DNA from 3 places in the Planococcus sp. RAB007_Raresut genome. Region 1 is predicted to be linked to each of the others. Evidence: riboswitches for the same ligand, from Rfam matches in the RefSeq annotation. Region 1 holds a riboswitch; each other region holds the start of a gene.

Region 1 (4,432 bases):
ATAATCCGCTTGCAGTTCAAGGCGGACCTGTACTTTATTGTATTCTTCTTCGCTTAATTGATTGCGCAGCGGCTGCACTTCCTGCATCACACCGAGCAGATTCTGGACATGGTGTCCGACTTCGTGGGCGATGACATAAGCCATCGCAAAATCACCAGGTGCATTGAACTGACGCTGCAATTCACCGTAAAAATCCAAATCGATGTAGAGCTTGTAATCCGCCGGACAATAAAACGGTCCGACCGACGCGCCGGCAGTGCCGCAGGCAGACTGAACACTGTCAGTAAACAGGACCAATGTCGGCTCCTCGTATTGCATGCCTTCTTCAGCAAAGACTTCCGTCCATACTTCTTCGGTATCCGCGAGCACGACCGATACGAAATCAGCCAGTTCCTCTTCCTGTTCGGTCGCCTGGTAAGGTTCTCCTGAGCTGCTGCCGCCGGACCCATTTCCGCCCATGCCATCGAGCAGCACGCCCGGATCTCCTCCGAGAAACGTAACGATCAGGATCAGCACTATTCCGCCAAGCCCGCCGCCGACCGCCAGTCCTTTACCGCCCCCGCTGCCTCTTCTGTCTTCTACATTCGCACTGCCTCTCCGGCCTTTCCATTTCATAGGACCACACCCGTTTCTGTCTCATTTCAATTGCTTATACCCTTTTCATCAAATTGTTAAATCACCTGAGGGTTGTATCTATAAACTAAAAATTGCTCCGCAGGATCTTTATTGATTGCTGGCAGGTTGATTTCATCCAGCAATTCGAAAAGTGTATTGCGTTCCAGAAAATCCATGTATTCGCTGGAAGGATAGTAAAGAATGAGATCCATTTGCCGCGGAAAATCTTCCGCAGAACGTAAAATATTATCCACGACTTTCATAAATATTTTGACAGAAAACGGATTAAAGAAATAAAACACCGTGTCTTCCGGATGCACATCGTAATCCTGCGCCATCTTACAATGAAACCTGATGCTGTCATCGGCAAGCCGGTGCCTGCCGGCGCGGCTGTAATTTCTAAGATTCTCCTGGGCTTCTCCGCAAAAACTGGTGTTCAGTTCAATCCCAGTCGCGCGGCAGCCGAAACGGTCATGCGCATAAAAATTCAGCCGCCCTTTGCCGCAGCCGAAATCCACCAGGCCATCCTCGCTTTTTAAGGGATGGCGATTGAATAATTCCTTCAAATGCATATAGGGGGTTGGTTCGTAGCGGTTATGGTGGAGTGTAGCTTCGGATATCCACTGTGTGCCTTCGGTCGCGATATTCAAATACTGGTCGCCTTCATATTCCTGCATATCGTTCTCCCCGTTTCCGTTTGCCATAATTGCTATTCTTGCCTATCAATACCCGATTCCACTTGCAAATAACAGCGTATTTTGATAAAGTCGAGCTAATTCAATAGTTCTTGCTTCCTTTACAGCGAAGTGAGGATAGAGGCGCAATTACCATCAGTAAGCAGAACGAGGAGCACGGGCTCCCCCGACTTCTGCCGGAAGGGGTATTTGCCGAAGCGGCTGGAAGCCCCTGATTCCTGTTGCTGGTCCTGCATTTAAAAGATGTCGGACTGTCATGCGGAATTTTTCGCATGGAGGGCTATCTGACGCACAGCAACACATATGGATTGTGTTTGTGCAGCAGCAGCGGCCCTTCGCTGCTGCTTTTTTTATTGGCTCAGACAGAATGCCGCTGGATCTATTTTTAATAGCGAATGAAACTTTTAAAAAAATTGAAAAGGATGGGATACTATGAACTTCGGAAAAATCATCACGGCAATGGTCACCCCTTTTGACACAAACGGCGATATTGACTTTCCAGCCACAGAAAATCTGATCGAGCACCTGATCGCCAATGGTTCCGACGGACTCGTCGTTGCCGGCACTACCGGTGAATCGCCCACATTGACGGCAGCTGAAAAATTGGCGCTGTTTAAATTTACCGCTGAGAAAGTGAATGGCCGTATTCCCGTCATTGCCGGAACCGGTTCGAACGATACGCGTTCATCAATCACATTGACCAAGCAAGCAGAAGAATCGGGTGTCGACGGCATCATGCTGGTCACGCCTTATTACAATAAACCCGCGCAAGAAGGCTTGTTCCAGCATTTTAAAGCTATCGCTGAAGCAACCCGCCTGCCGATCATGCTTTATAACATCCCTGGCCGCAGCGCTGTCAATATGGCGCCGGAAACAATCATTCGCTTATCCGCTGTCGACAACATCGTCTCTGTCAAAGAAGCGAGCGGCAACCTTGACGCTGCGTCATTGATCATCGATGGCACCCCGGATGACTTCACTGTGTACAGCGGTGATGACGGTTTGACCCTTCCGTTGATGGCAATTGGCGCGGACGGCATTGTTTCGGTCGCTTCCCATATCATCGGCAATGAAATGCAGGAGATGGTAACAAGCTTTACGGCCGGCAACATTAAAGAAGCAGCCGCACAGCATCGCAGACTTCTGCCGATCATGAACGCCCTTTTCGCAGCGCCGAACCCTGTGCCGGTTAAAACCGCATTACAATTACTCGGTATCGAGACAGGCAAAGTGCGTTTGCCGATGATTCCGTTGAACGAAGAAGAAACTGCCACCTTACGTCAGCTTCTCGAAGCCGGCAATATTAAGGTGTCTGTATAAAACACAATAAAAAAACGCTGAAGTAATGCGCTTCAGCGTTTTTTTATGACTCTTATAGTTTTGTGAAATCAAGCTTCTCTAGCGTCTGCTTCAAGCTGCCGCCCGTTACGAGTGAACGTGTATCGACACCCAGTTGAGATAATGTGATGGCAATTTCGGAACGGATGCCTGTCAGAATCGCTTTAACACCTACCATATTGAGTGCCTGAACAATCTTGATGATTTGCTCAGCCACCATTGAATCGACTTTCACTACACCTGAAAGGTCGATAACCAATGTGGAAATCCGGAGTTTATTGGCCGCTGTCAATGTTTTTTCAAGGATGAACTGAGCACGGTCAATTTCAAGATCGCCGACCAGCGGCAAAATCGCTACTTTATCGGCAATTGGCACAACTGGGGCGGAAAGTTCGAAAAATTCCTTTCGCGCTGCAGTGAGTCTTTCCTGATATGCATCGATATAGGCGCTGCTGTAAGAATACATAGCGTGATCCAAAAGTGTATGGAAAAATTCCATCGCATCGAACAGAGTCTCCATAGGGATGTTTTGAAGTTTCCCTTCACTCCTGATCAATTTCGCCAAATGTTTACGGTATAACGAAGATTCAGCAAGAGCGGCGTCCAGCATCATATTCGCTTCAAGGAAATAGCGGCCGGTTGAAAATCCCCAGGAGTCAATGGCTTCGTAAACCTTCTTCTCATCACAGGAATTTATCAAAGAATTGCCAAGCAGTTCCACAAATCCGGCGCGGGCTTCGATGACTTGCTTGATGAATTGTTCATCCCGAATAAAATCATTTTTATCCGCATCTTTCATCACTTCTTCGTTAATCAGTTCTGCAATCAGGTATTTATCATCTATGACGCGCTGTCCCAAAACTTCATAATGTTTATCCATCAGTACCTCCATGAGCTAACATTCTATGTTATTTGAATTCATTATACCTGTAGAGTGAAGTCCCGTGTACTGCTTTCTGTATTAACTTTCAGAAGATTTTAAAGTAAAATATTGAAAGTTCAGGAAACGGATAGATATTCTGCAATTTTGCTGATGGTTTCTTCCGCATCGCTGACGTGCGGACTGTGGCCTTCAGCATCCATCAATTTGTACTCGCTGTTCTCAATCCGGCTATGTACATATTCACCGACTGATTCAGGTGCTACTGCATCATTACGGGTCTGCAAAATCAAAGTTGGCACTTTTACTTTTTCCAGGTCTTCACGGACGTCTGCCAGAAATGTGGCTTTCGCAAAATCACTCATAACTTCAGGATCGTTTGAGCAAAGCAGTTTTTCGAACTCTGCGGCAAGATTCGGACGGGAAGAATTCTGCATAACTATTGGAGACAGGAACTTAGCGAACTCATTATAATCGCCTTTGATCATCTGCAGCATGCCTTCAATATCCGCTCTTTCAAATCCCCCGTTATACCCGGGCTCATTCAAGAAGTGTGGAGACGGGCCGATCATCACCAGGTTCTTCATCAGTTCCGGACGTTCAACTGCCGCGAGAGCCCCGATCATACTGCTGACTGAATGGCCGATAAACACTATGTTTTCAAGTGATAAGGCATCGCATAATTCAAGAAGATCCTGTTTATAGCCATGCAATGTCTGGTATCTTTCTTTATCATAGGCCGATTTGTCACTCTTACCGGAACCGACATAGTCGAAAAGTACAACTCTATATTTCGTTTCGAATGCTGGCGCAATTTTATCCCATACGTATTGGTCACAGCCGAAGCCATGTGCAAACACCAGAACTTTCTGGCCCTGCCCCCCAATTTTAACGTTGTTTCTTC
Region 2 (4,432 bases), on a different contig from region 1:
CCGGAAAACTCGCGATGGTATTGCTGCAATTTCCGCCGTGGTTTGATTGTGTAAAAGAAAATGTAGATGAAATCAGGCGTATTACGGACAAGCTGAGTGAATTTGATTTGGCGATCGAATTCCGTCATCAGTCCTGGTATGCCGAAGGGTTCCGAGAAAAAACCTTCGAGTTTCTGCGGGAACACAATTTGATCCATTCGGTTTGTGATGAACCCCAGGCGGGTGATGGTTCGATTCCCCTGGTACCTGTCTCGACCCGAAAAGATAAAGTCCTGTTCCGGCTTCACGGCCGCAACGTTCATGGGTGGCAAAATGTAGGGAACTCAAAGAAATGGCGGGAAGTCCGTTATTTATATGATTATAACCGTGAAGAGTTAACGGAAATCAGCAAAGCGGCAAATAAGCTGGCGGAACAGGCTGACAATGTTTACATCATATTCAATAATAATTCCGGCGGCCATGCGGCTGGGGACGCCAAACAATTTCAGCAAATGAATGATTTGACCTTCGAAGATCTTGCTCCCAAACAACTGGATCTTTTTGAAGGAGAATTTTAACGTTAGGTTATAAAGAGGTGTTGTAAAATGGCTGAAACCATTCATATATATCATACAAATGATTTGCACAGCCATTTTGGCAATTGGCCGAGTATCCATGCTTTATTGGCTGAACGGAAGCGCTGGCACGCCGAAATGGGCGATTTCTGCCTTATATTGGACATTGGCGACCATGTGGACCGTTCGCATCCATTTACTGAAGGAACAGCAGGAAAAGGAAATGTGGAATTGCTGAACCAAGCAGGATATGATGCTGTGACCATAGGCAATAATGAAGGAATTACTTTGTCCAAGGAAGAGTTGGATGAACTGTACAATGAAGCGGATTTTGATGTCATCCTTTCCAATTTATTAAGTGAAAATGGGGAACAGCCGCCCTGGGCCAAGCCGCATAAAATACTTCGGACACCTGAGGGCAAGCGCATCGGTCTGGTGGGAGCGACTGCAGAATTCACTCCGTTTTATGAAAGGCTGGGGTGGAAAATAACTGCGGCGCGCGAATCGATTATTCAGGCAGTGGATGAGATTAAAGCGGATACAGACTTTATTGTCTGTCTGTCTCATCTCGGAATCAGAGAAGATGAAATCCTTGCTGAGAGCTGTCCCGAAATTGATCTGATATTGGGCGCGCATACGCATCACATTTTTCACGAAGGAAAGATGATCGGCGATGTGCTGCTCGGAGCGGCAGGCAAATTCGGAGCTTATCTCGGACACGTTATCATTGAAGAAGATCTGAAGAAGAAAAAAGCTTATTTGATTGAGACAGAGAAATTGGAGAATCCGGATGGCAGCTACGACCAAAAGCTGCGGGAAAGTGGCAAGGAATTGATGAGAGATGCTGTATTCTACAATGATTCAGCTCTTAAAGCCGAGTGGTTTAAGGAGTCGGAATTGGCTCAGTTATTCGGCAAGGCCATGATTGAATTTTCGGAAGCGGATTGTGCGCTATTCAACGCAGGCCTGTTTATGGAAGATATGCCATTAGGCGAAATTACGCGTTACGATTTCCACCGGATGCTTCCACATCCCATCAATCCGTGCATGATTGAGCTGACAGGCGCAGAATTAAAGGAAATTTATCTTCAGTCGATGAATTCCGAATGGCCGCAGCTTGAGTTGAAAGGCTTAGGTTTCAGGGGAGCTGTTTTTGGGAAGATGATCCGCACAGGAATGGACATGGACAATCATCATTTATATATAAATGGCCAGCTGGCTGACAGTGACCGTGTATATAAACTCATCACATTGGATATGTTCACTTTCGGTTATTTCTTTCCGGAGTTTAAACGCTCTCCGAAAACTTATTTTATGCCTGAATTTATCCGGGACGTATTCAGTGATTATTTTTCGCGAAACACGGTACGGTAAGCAAACTGGATGAAATTGACCTTGATTTCAAAACAATTTTAGTATATGCTAACAAAGAATTGTATATCGATGGGTAGAGGCTGCAAAACCGATAAGTAAAATATGTGAGCGTGACAGCGATGATCATATTTGAAAGGCGATTTTGCCGAAGTCCATTTTCCGTTGTCACCGGGAAGTGAGGCTGGGGTCATCCTTAATAGGGATGTCACTGTCATTTATGCTTGCATAAATGGAGAGCTACAGGGTTGTTTGATGTTTTACCGCACAGACGAATTGTAGGAAGCCGACTTGTCCCTTTGGATAGAGCCGGCTTTTTTTCTCCATTCTATTCCATCAAAAAATAGGAGGAAACTATTCATGGAAAACACGATCTTCTCGATCCTGCCGCCGATTATCGCAATCGTAATGGTATTACTTACCCGGCGGGTACTATTATCTTTGGGCGTAGGTATCATTTCTGCAGCGCTCATTTTAACATCATTCGCGCCGGTTGGTGCCATGCAGGAATTACTCACATCATTTCAGGTGATATTCTGGGATGAAGGCTTTAATGCGTATAATGTCTTTATACTTCTCTTCTTATTATTGCTGGGCATCATAACTGCATTCGTCAGTTTGTCCGGAGGAAGCCATGCTTTCGCTGACTGGGCTTCAAAACGCGTCAAATCCCGCCGCGGGGCAAAAGTTCTTACCGTCGCGCTGGGTATTGTTATTTTTATCGATGACTATTTCAACGCTTTGGCAGTCGGACAGGTTGCACGCCCCATAACTGACCGCTATAAAGTGTCCCGCGCGAAACTCGCTTATTTCATCGATTCAACTGCAGCACCTGTCTGTGTGGTTTCGCCGGTTTCCAGCTGGGGAGCGGCAATCATCGGAATCATCGCTACGATTCTTGCCGGGCAGACATTTGTGGAATATTCCGCTTTGGAAGCCTTCCTCTGGATGGCGCCGATGAATTTCTATGTAATTGCTGCACTGGCCATCGTATTCTTCGTTGCCTACCGTGATGTCGATTTCGGGGAAATGAAAAAGCACGAGATCAACGCAATCGAAAACGGACAGCTTTACGACCCTGAAAAATCGATCCCTGGAGAAATGAAGGAAGAATTTCCTTCGCATTCCCATGGACGTGTTCTTGACTTATTGCTTCCGATTCTTGTATTGGTCGCAGGGACAATCGCCGCAATGTTATGGACGGGCTATCAAAACGCCGGCCAGCAAATGGATATCTGGCTGATCTTTGAAAACACCGATGTTCCTTTGTCCTTGCTGGTTGGTGGACTCCTTGGAACAATCACATCCATTGTTCTATACCTGCTGCAAATGAATAAAAATGAAACTGCGAATGCCGGTTGGATTGGAAAAGGGATCTGGGCAGGGATCAAATCGATGATCGGAGCAGTACTGATTCTGATTTTTGCCTGGTCTCTGACTTACCTGATCGGTGCACTTGAGACAGGTACTTATCTGGCAGGAGTTGTGAGTGATGGAAATATTCCGGTTTCAGTTCTTCCTGTGATGCTGTTCCTGTTAGCTGGAGTAATGGCCTTCTCGACCGGAACATCTTGGGGTTCGTTCGGTATTCTATTGCCGATCGCCGGTACCATCATGATTGAAGCGGCGCCTGAATTGTTATTGGCATCGCTGTCGGCAGTCCTTGCGGGTGCTGTTTTCGGTGACCATTGTTCTCCGATTTCAGATACGACGATCTTATCTTCGACTGGAGCGGGGAGCAATCACATGGATCACGTTGCTACCCAGCTCCCATATGCTTTGACAGCTGCGGCAATCGCCTCTGCAGGGTATTTAGTCATAGGCTTGACTGGTTCACTTCTATGGTCAATAATTGCTGTTGTTGTTATCCTTGCAATACTATTCGTAGTTTGGTCACAAAGAACAACAATACTCGAAAGAGCCAGAAACGCTCAGTAAAAGGAAAGCGGAGAGAATATCTCTCCGCTTTTTTATTATTGTAATAATAGTTTTTTCAAAAAATATAAGAAATCGTCTTTACTTTGAACTACCCGCTCGGTATACTATTTTTAGATTAGAAAATAATCTGAAAATATACAAACTTCCCATTTTTCTGTAAGGAAATTGGAAGTTCGTAAAGAGGGGGAGAAATTATGGAACGTTCGCAATGGGGGACACGCGCCGGTTTTATCATGGCGGCAGTCGGCTCGGCAATCGGTTTGGGAAACATTTGGCGTTTTCCGTATGTGGCCTATGAAAATGGTGGAGGAGCATTCTTTATACCGTACTTATTCGCTCTGTTAACCGCAGGGATACCGATTCTAATCTTAGAATTCACCATCGGGCACAAATACCGTGGATCAGCGCCATTGTCATTCTTCCGCATGAGCGGCAAGAAAGCGGAATGGCTTGGCTGGTGGGCCGTACTTGTATCATTCGTCATATCCGTCTATTATGCAGTCATCATCGCCTGGGCAATGCGATACACAATATTCGCAGTCAATCAGGCATGGGGGAATGACACAGAA
Region 3 (4,432 bases), on a different contig from region 1:
TTTTTAATAGGGTGAGAATATGGCAAACGAATTGATTCAACATAAATTGGCAGTACTGCCCGACCAGCCTGGCTGCTACCTCATGAAGGACCGTCAGGACACAATCATCTATGTGGGCAAAGCGAAGGTGCTGAAAAATCGTGTGCGTTCCTATTTTACAGGCAGCCACGATGCCAAGACGCAGCGCCTGGTCAATGAAATCGAGGATTTCGAATACATCGTGACGTCTTCGGACAAGGAAGCGCTGATTCTGGAATTAAACCTCATCAAAAAATACGATCCGAAATACAATATCATGCTGAAAGACGATAAATCCTATCCTTATTTGAAAATCACGGGTGAGCGTCATCCGAAACTGATCATTACAAGACAGGTGAAAAAAGATAAAGGGAAGTATTTCGGCCCTTATCCGAATGCCTACTCGGCGAGCGAAACGAAAAAATTGCTCGACCGTTTGTATCCGTTGCGGAAATGCCATCAGATGCCGGACCGTGCCTGCCTTTATTATCATATGGGCCAATGTTTGGCGCCGTGCATCAAACCGGTTGAAAAACAGACATATGCGGAAATGATCGACGAGATTTCGAAGTTCCTGAATGGCGGTTTCCGTGAAGTCAAACAGGACCTGGTCGAAAAAATGTCGGAGGCATCTGAAAACCTGGAGTTCGAACGGGCCAAGGAATACCGCGACCAGATCAGCCATATTGAAAACGTCATGGAAAAACAGAAAATGGCGATGAACGATTTTACCAATCGCGATGTTTTTGGCTATGCCGTCGACAAAGGCTGGATGTGTGTGCAGGTCTTTTTCGTGCGCCAAGGTAAACTGATCGAACGCGACGTCTCCCTGTTTCCGCTTTACCGCGACCCGCAGGAAGAATTCATGACCTATCTTGGGCAATTCTATGAGAAATCAAATCATGTGAAACCGAACGAGATTTTATTGCCGGAGGGTGAAGATGCGGAGCTGGTCAAGGATTGGCTCGGTGTTCGTACGCTTGTGCCGCAGCGTGGCAAGAAAAAAGATTTGGTGCTGCTGGCGAAGAAAAATGCTGAAATCTCGATTAAAGAGAAGTTCCAGCTGCTTGAACGTCAGGAAGAACGGACGATCGGTGCTTGCCAGGAACTTGGCGAGGCGATGAATATCGAGACGCCGCTTCGTATTGAAGCGTTCGATAACTCGCATATCCAAGGGGCGGATGCAGTATCGGCGATGATTACATTCATCGACGGCAAACCTTCTAAAAAGGATTACCGCAAGTACAAGACGCGCACGGGATCGAAACCCGATGATTATGCGGCAATGCGGGAAGTCATACGGCGCCGTTATTCACGCGTGCTGAAAGATGGATTGCCGCTGCCTGATTTGATTGTCATTGACGGTGGTAAAGGGCAGATGTCATCAGCCCGCGAAATTCTGGAAGATGAACTCGGATTGTCGATTCCGATTGCTGGCCTGGCGAAAGATGCCAAGCACCAGACATCGCAATTATTGTACGGTGATCCGGTTGAAGTCGTGCCGTTGAAGCGGACGAGCGAGGCATTTTATCTCATGCAGCGCATACAGGATGAAGTCCACCGATTCGTCATCACATTCCACCGCCAGCTGCGCGGCAAGAACTCAATCAGTTCTGCGCTCGACGGACTGGAAGGCGTTGGTCCGAAGCGCCGGCAGCAATTGCTCAAGCATTTTGGATCTGTCAAACGAATCAAAGAAGCGGACGCAGCTCAGTTGATGGAAGCGGGCATGCCAGAAAAATTGGCGGAATCCATTCATCTGCATTTTGCTGAACAAACATTGTCATCTGAATGAGTTCGTGTTATTGTAATAAGCATAAATTGAATCACTTGTAAAAGTGGTGATAGAGGCGCGGGCGTCAAAAGTAGCCATCCGGAGATTTGCAGAATCTGTGAAGGATGAGGAAAGGGACGACCGCCGAAGTGTGTGAAGGCTGCAGCCGAACATGCTGGTTCTGCATTTAAGAGATGCAGGGCTGTCAGAGTAATACTCTGGAGGGCTATCTCACATGGACGTTTTTCGTACATGATAAATGAGGTAGTTTGCCGGATCGACGGCAAGCTGCCTTTTTTTATGTCTGGTACTGGTGTCCACTCCAATGGACGCCTGCACTTTTCATGCTGAGGGCCACATACTGATGTGGGAGTGGATTAGATATGGAAACGGTAGTTATGAAATTTGGCGGGACGTCAGTGGCGACGCCAGAAAAGATTGTTGGCGTAGCGAAAAAGGTGATTGCCGAGAAAGAGAAAGGGAAGCGTGTCGTGATCGTCGTGTCGGCAATGGGCAAGACGACTGACACTTTGCTCGGACTGGCATCAGAAATTTCTGCCGAACCGCCGAAACGCGAGATGGACATGCTGCTTGCGACAGGCGAACAGGTAACGATTTCATTGCTTGCAATGGCCTTTAAACAACTTGGGCACGAAGCGGTATCATTCACCGGGTGGCAAGCGGGCATCGAAACCGAGTCAGTTCCGCGCAATGCGCGCATTGAACAGATTCATACGGAGCGGCTCGAAGCGGTTCTGGATAACGGATTTTTCGCTGTAGTGGCTGGCTTCCAGGGGGTCGACCGCATCGGCAACATCACGACGCTCGGCCGCGGCGGTTCCGACACAACTGCTGTCGCGCTGGCTGCTGCTTTGCAAGCTGAGAAATGCGATATCTATACGGATGTCGACGGCGTTTATACGTCGGATCCCCGTTTTGTGAACGGCGCGCGCAAGCTGGAGCAGATTTCCTACGATGAAATGCTTGAACTCGCCAATCTCGGTGCCGGCGTTTTACACCCGCGCGCTGTCGAATTCGCCAAAAACAATAACGTCCCTTTAACCGTCCGGGCGAGCTATTCCGACGAACCGGGAACTATCATACAAGAGGTGGTCACTGTGGAAAAAAATCTTATCGTCCGTGGCGTAGCATTCGAGCCCGGCATTGCCCGCGTAACCGTTGCATACAATAAACCCTTCAACGGTTCACTCGCAAACATTTTCATGACGCTGGCTGAAAACCATATCGATGTCGACATCATCGTCCAAAGTATTTCAGAAGAATTCCAGCCCTCCGTTTCATTTTCAATAAAAGAGGACAGCCTGGAAGAAGTGCGCCGTGTGCTCGATGACAATAAAGAAGCGATCGGCTTCAAATCGACAGACTTTGAAGTCGGCCTGGCAAAAGTCTCAATCGTCGGCTCCGGCATGGTATCCAATCCGGGTGTCGCGGCCCGCATGTTCGACATCCTGCGCATGTCAGAAATCCCGGTCAAAATGGTCAGCACTTCGGAGATCAAGATTTCTGTAGTTGTGCCAGGGGGCGACATGGAGAAATCTGCGAATACGCTGCATGAGGCGTATGGATTGGGATGAGTTTGGAATTGAATAAGTGATGTGTGGGCCCGGCGGTTGCCGGGTTTTTTGTGTTTTAAATGATAAAACCGACATTATTATGCCTAAGAGCAAGAGCGGATTTTTCGCCTTGGCGGAAAAATCCAATGTCTGAATGTCTGGAGGAAATCTTCGCCTGTGCGAAGATTTTTTCTAAATAGGTTCTATAGGGGTCAATATATTTTTTTAGTACAGTATTCAGGATTGTATAAATTTCATAATTCAGATAATTATAAAGGGGAGGCGGCGGTTGTCGGGTTTTTAATGGAATGAAAAAGTAATTACCCAGATAGAAAGTGCAAACCACGAAATTGTAAGTGAACTTCGAAAGGTGAACGCCTCAAACTTTTTGCTCCACCCTTAACCTAGTGATAAACCCATTATTACCCAAGATCGGGCGGGGCGGGCCCCGCCCACTGGGCAGTCCGCGGACGCGGACTGCTTTCAAATCAGGGTTTGAATTTTATATCGGGAAGTAGCAAAACGAAACATCTTTCTTCTATATAGTAGTGTTATAATTCAGATAACTTGATGGAGAGGCGGCGATTTGGATAGGGGAGGAACGGTTGGAGATATGGGAATGCGTGCGGCTGCTGATGGAGCGATTGCCGGACAGGCATCCCGAGCAGGAGTATTTGAAAAAGGAGTTTCATCGTTACGAAGCGGGTTGGCAAGGTGAGAAGCGTCTGCATGCAAAAATGGTCGAGTTTCATTGGCACGAACCATATGAACTCTTGTGGGATGTGGGTTTGCGGCTCGGTGACTGGAAAGTGCAGATTGACGGCCTGCTGATTACGCCGCGTTGCCTCATTGTTATCAGTTCAAAAAATATCAGCGGAAAAATCCATTTTAACGGGACGACAAGTGAATTTTACCGGTTCAACAACGAAGGTGAAAAATTGGTCCTGGACGACCCGTTGGTGCAGCTCGCCAAGCACACCGGTTTTCTCGAGCTATGGCTGGAAAAAAGAAAAGTAATGCACCCGCCGATTGATGGAGTAGTCGTTTTTACCCCGAGGCATTGCGA

Evidence for each region. A riboswitch is a leader RNA that binds a small molecule or an ion and turns the genes downstream of it on or off. The one in region 1 is predicted to bind lysine.
Region 2: it holds a riboswitch for lysine, as region 1 does, so the genes downstream of both, AC2Q9J_RS14915 (Na+/H+ antiporter NhaC family protein) here and dapA (4-hydroxy-tetrahydrodipicolinate synthase) in region 1, are expected to answer to the same signal.
Region 3: it holds a riboswitch for lysine, as region 1 does, so the genes downstream of both, AC2Q9J_RS07370 (aspartate kinase) here and dapA (4-hydroxy-tetrahydrodipicolinate synthase) in region 1, are expected to answer to the same signal.

Annotation. Positions count from the first base shown of each region.
Region 1 is NZ_JBXYIF010000002.1:409,583-414,014, reverse strand. Features, by position in the region: gene ypfJ (KPN_02809 family neutral zinc metallopeptidase) at 1-615, opposite strand, end outside; gene AC2Q9J_RS06025 (SAM-dependent methyltransferase) at 672-1,292, opposite strand; lysine riboswitch at 1,421-1,601, shown strand; gene dapA (4-hydroxy-tetrahydrodipicolinate synthase) at 1,743-2,630, shown strand; gene AC2Q9J_RS06015 (STAS domain-containing protein) at 2,683-3,528, opposite strand; gene AC2Q9J_RS06010 (alpha/beta fold hydrolase) at 3,648-4,432, opposite strand, start outside.
Region 2 is NZ_JBXYIF010000007.1:35,676-40,107, reverse strand. Features, by position in the region: gene AC2Q9J_RS14925 (DUF72 domain-containing protein) at 1-557, shown strand, start outside; gene AC2Q9J_RS14920 (bifunctional metallophosphatase/5'-nucleotidase) at 585-1,928, shown strand; lysine riboswitch at 1,995-2,176, shown strand; gene AC2Q9J_RS14915 (Na+/H+ antiporter NhaC family protein) at 2,286-3,863, shown strand; gene AC2Q9J_RS14910 (sodium-dependent transporter) at 4,058-4,432, shown strand, end outside.
Region 3 is NZ_JBXYIF010000003.1:151,719-156,150, forward strand. Features, by position in the region: gene uvrC (excinuclease ABC subunit UvrC) at 20-1,813, shown strand; lysine riboswitch at 1,856-2,029, shown strand; gene AC2Q9J_RS07370 (aspartate kinase) at 2,176-3,387, shown strand; gene AC2Q9J_RS07375 (nuclease-related domain-containing protein) at 3,972-4,432, shown strand, end outside.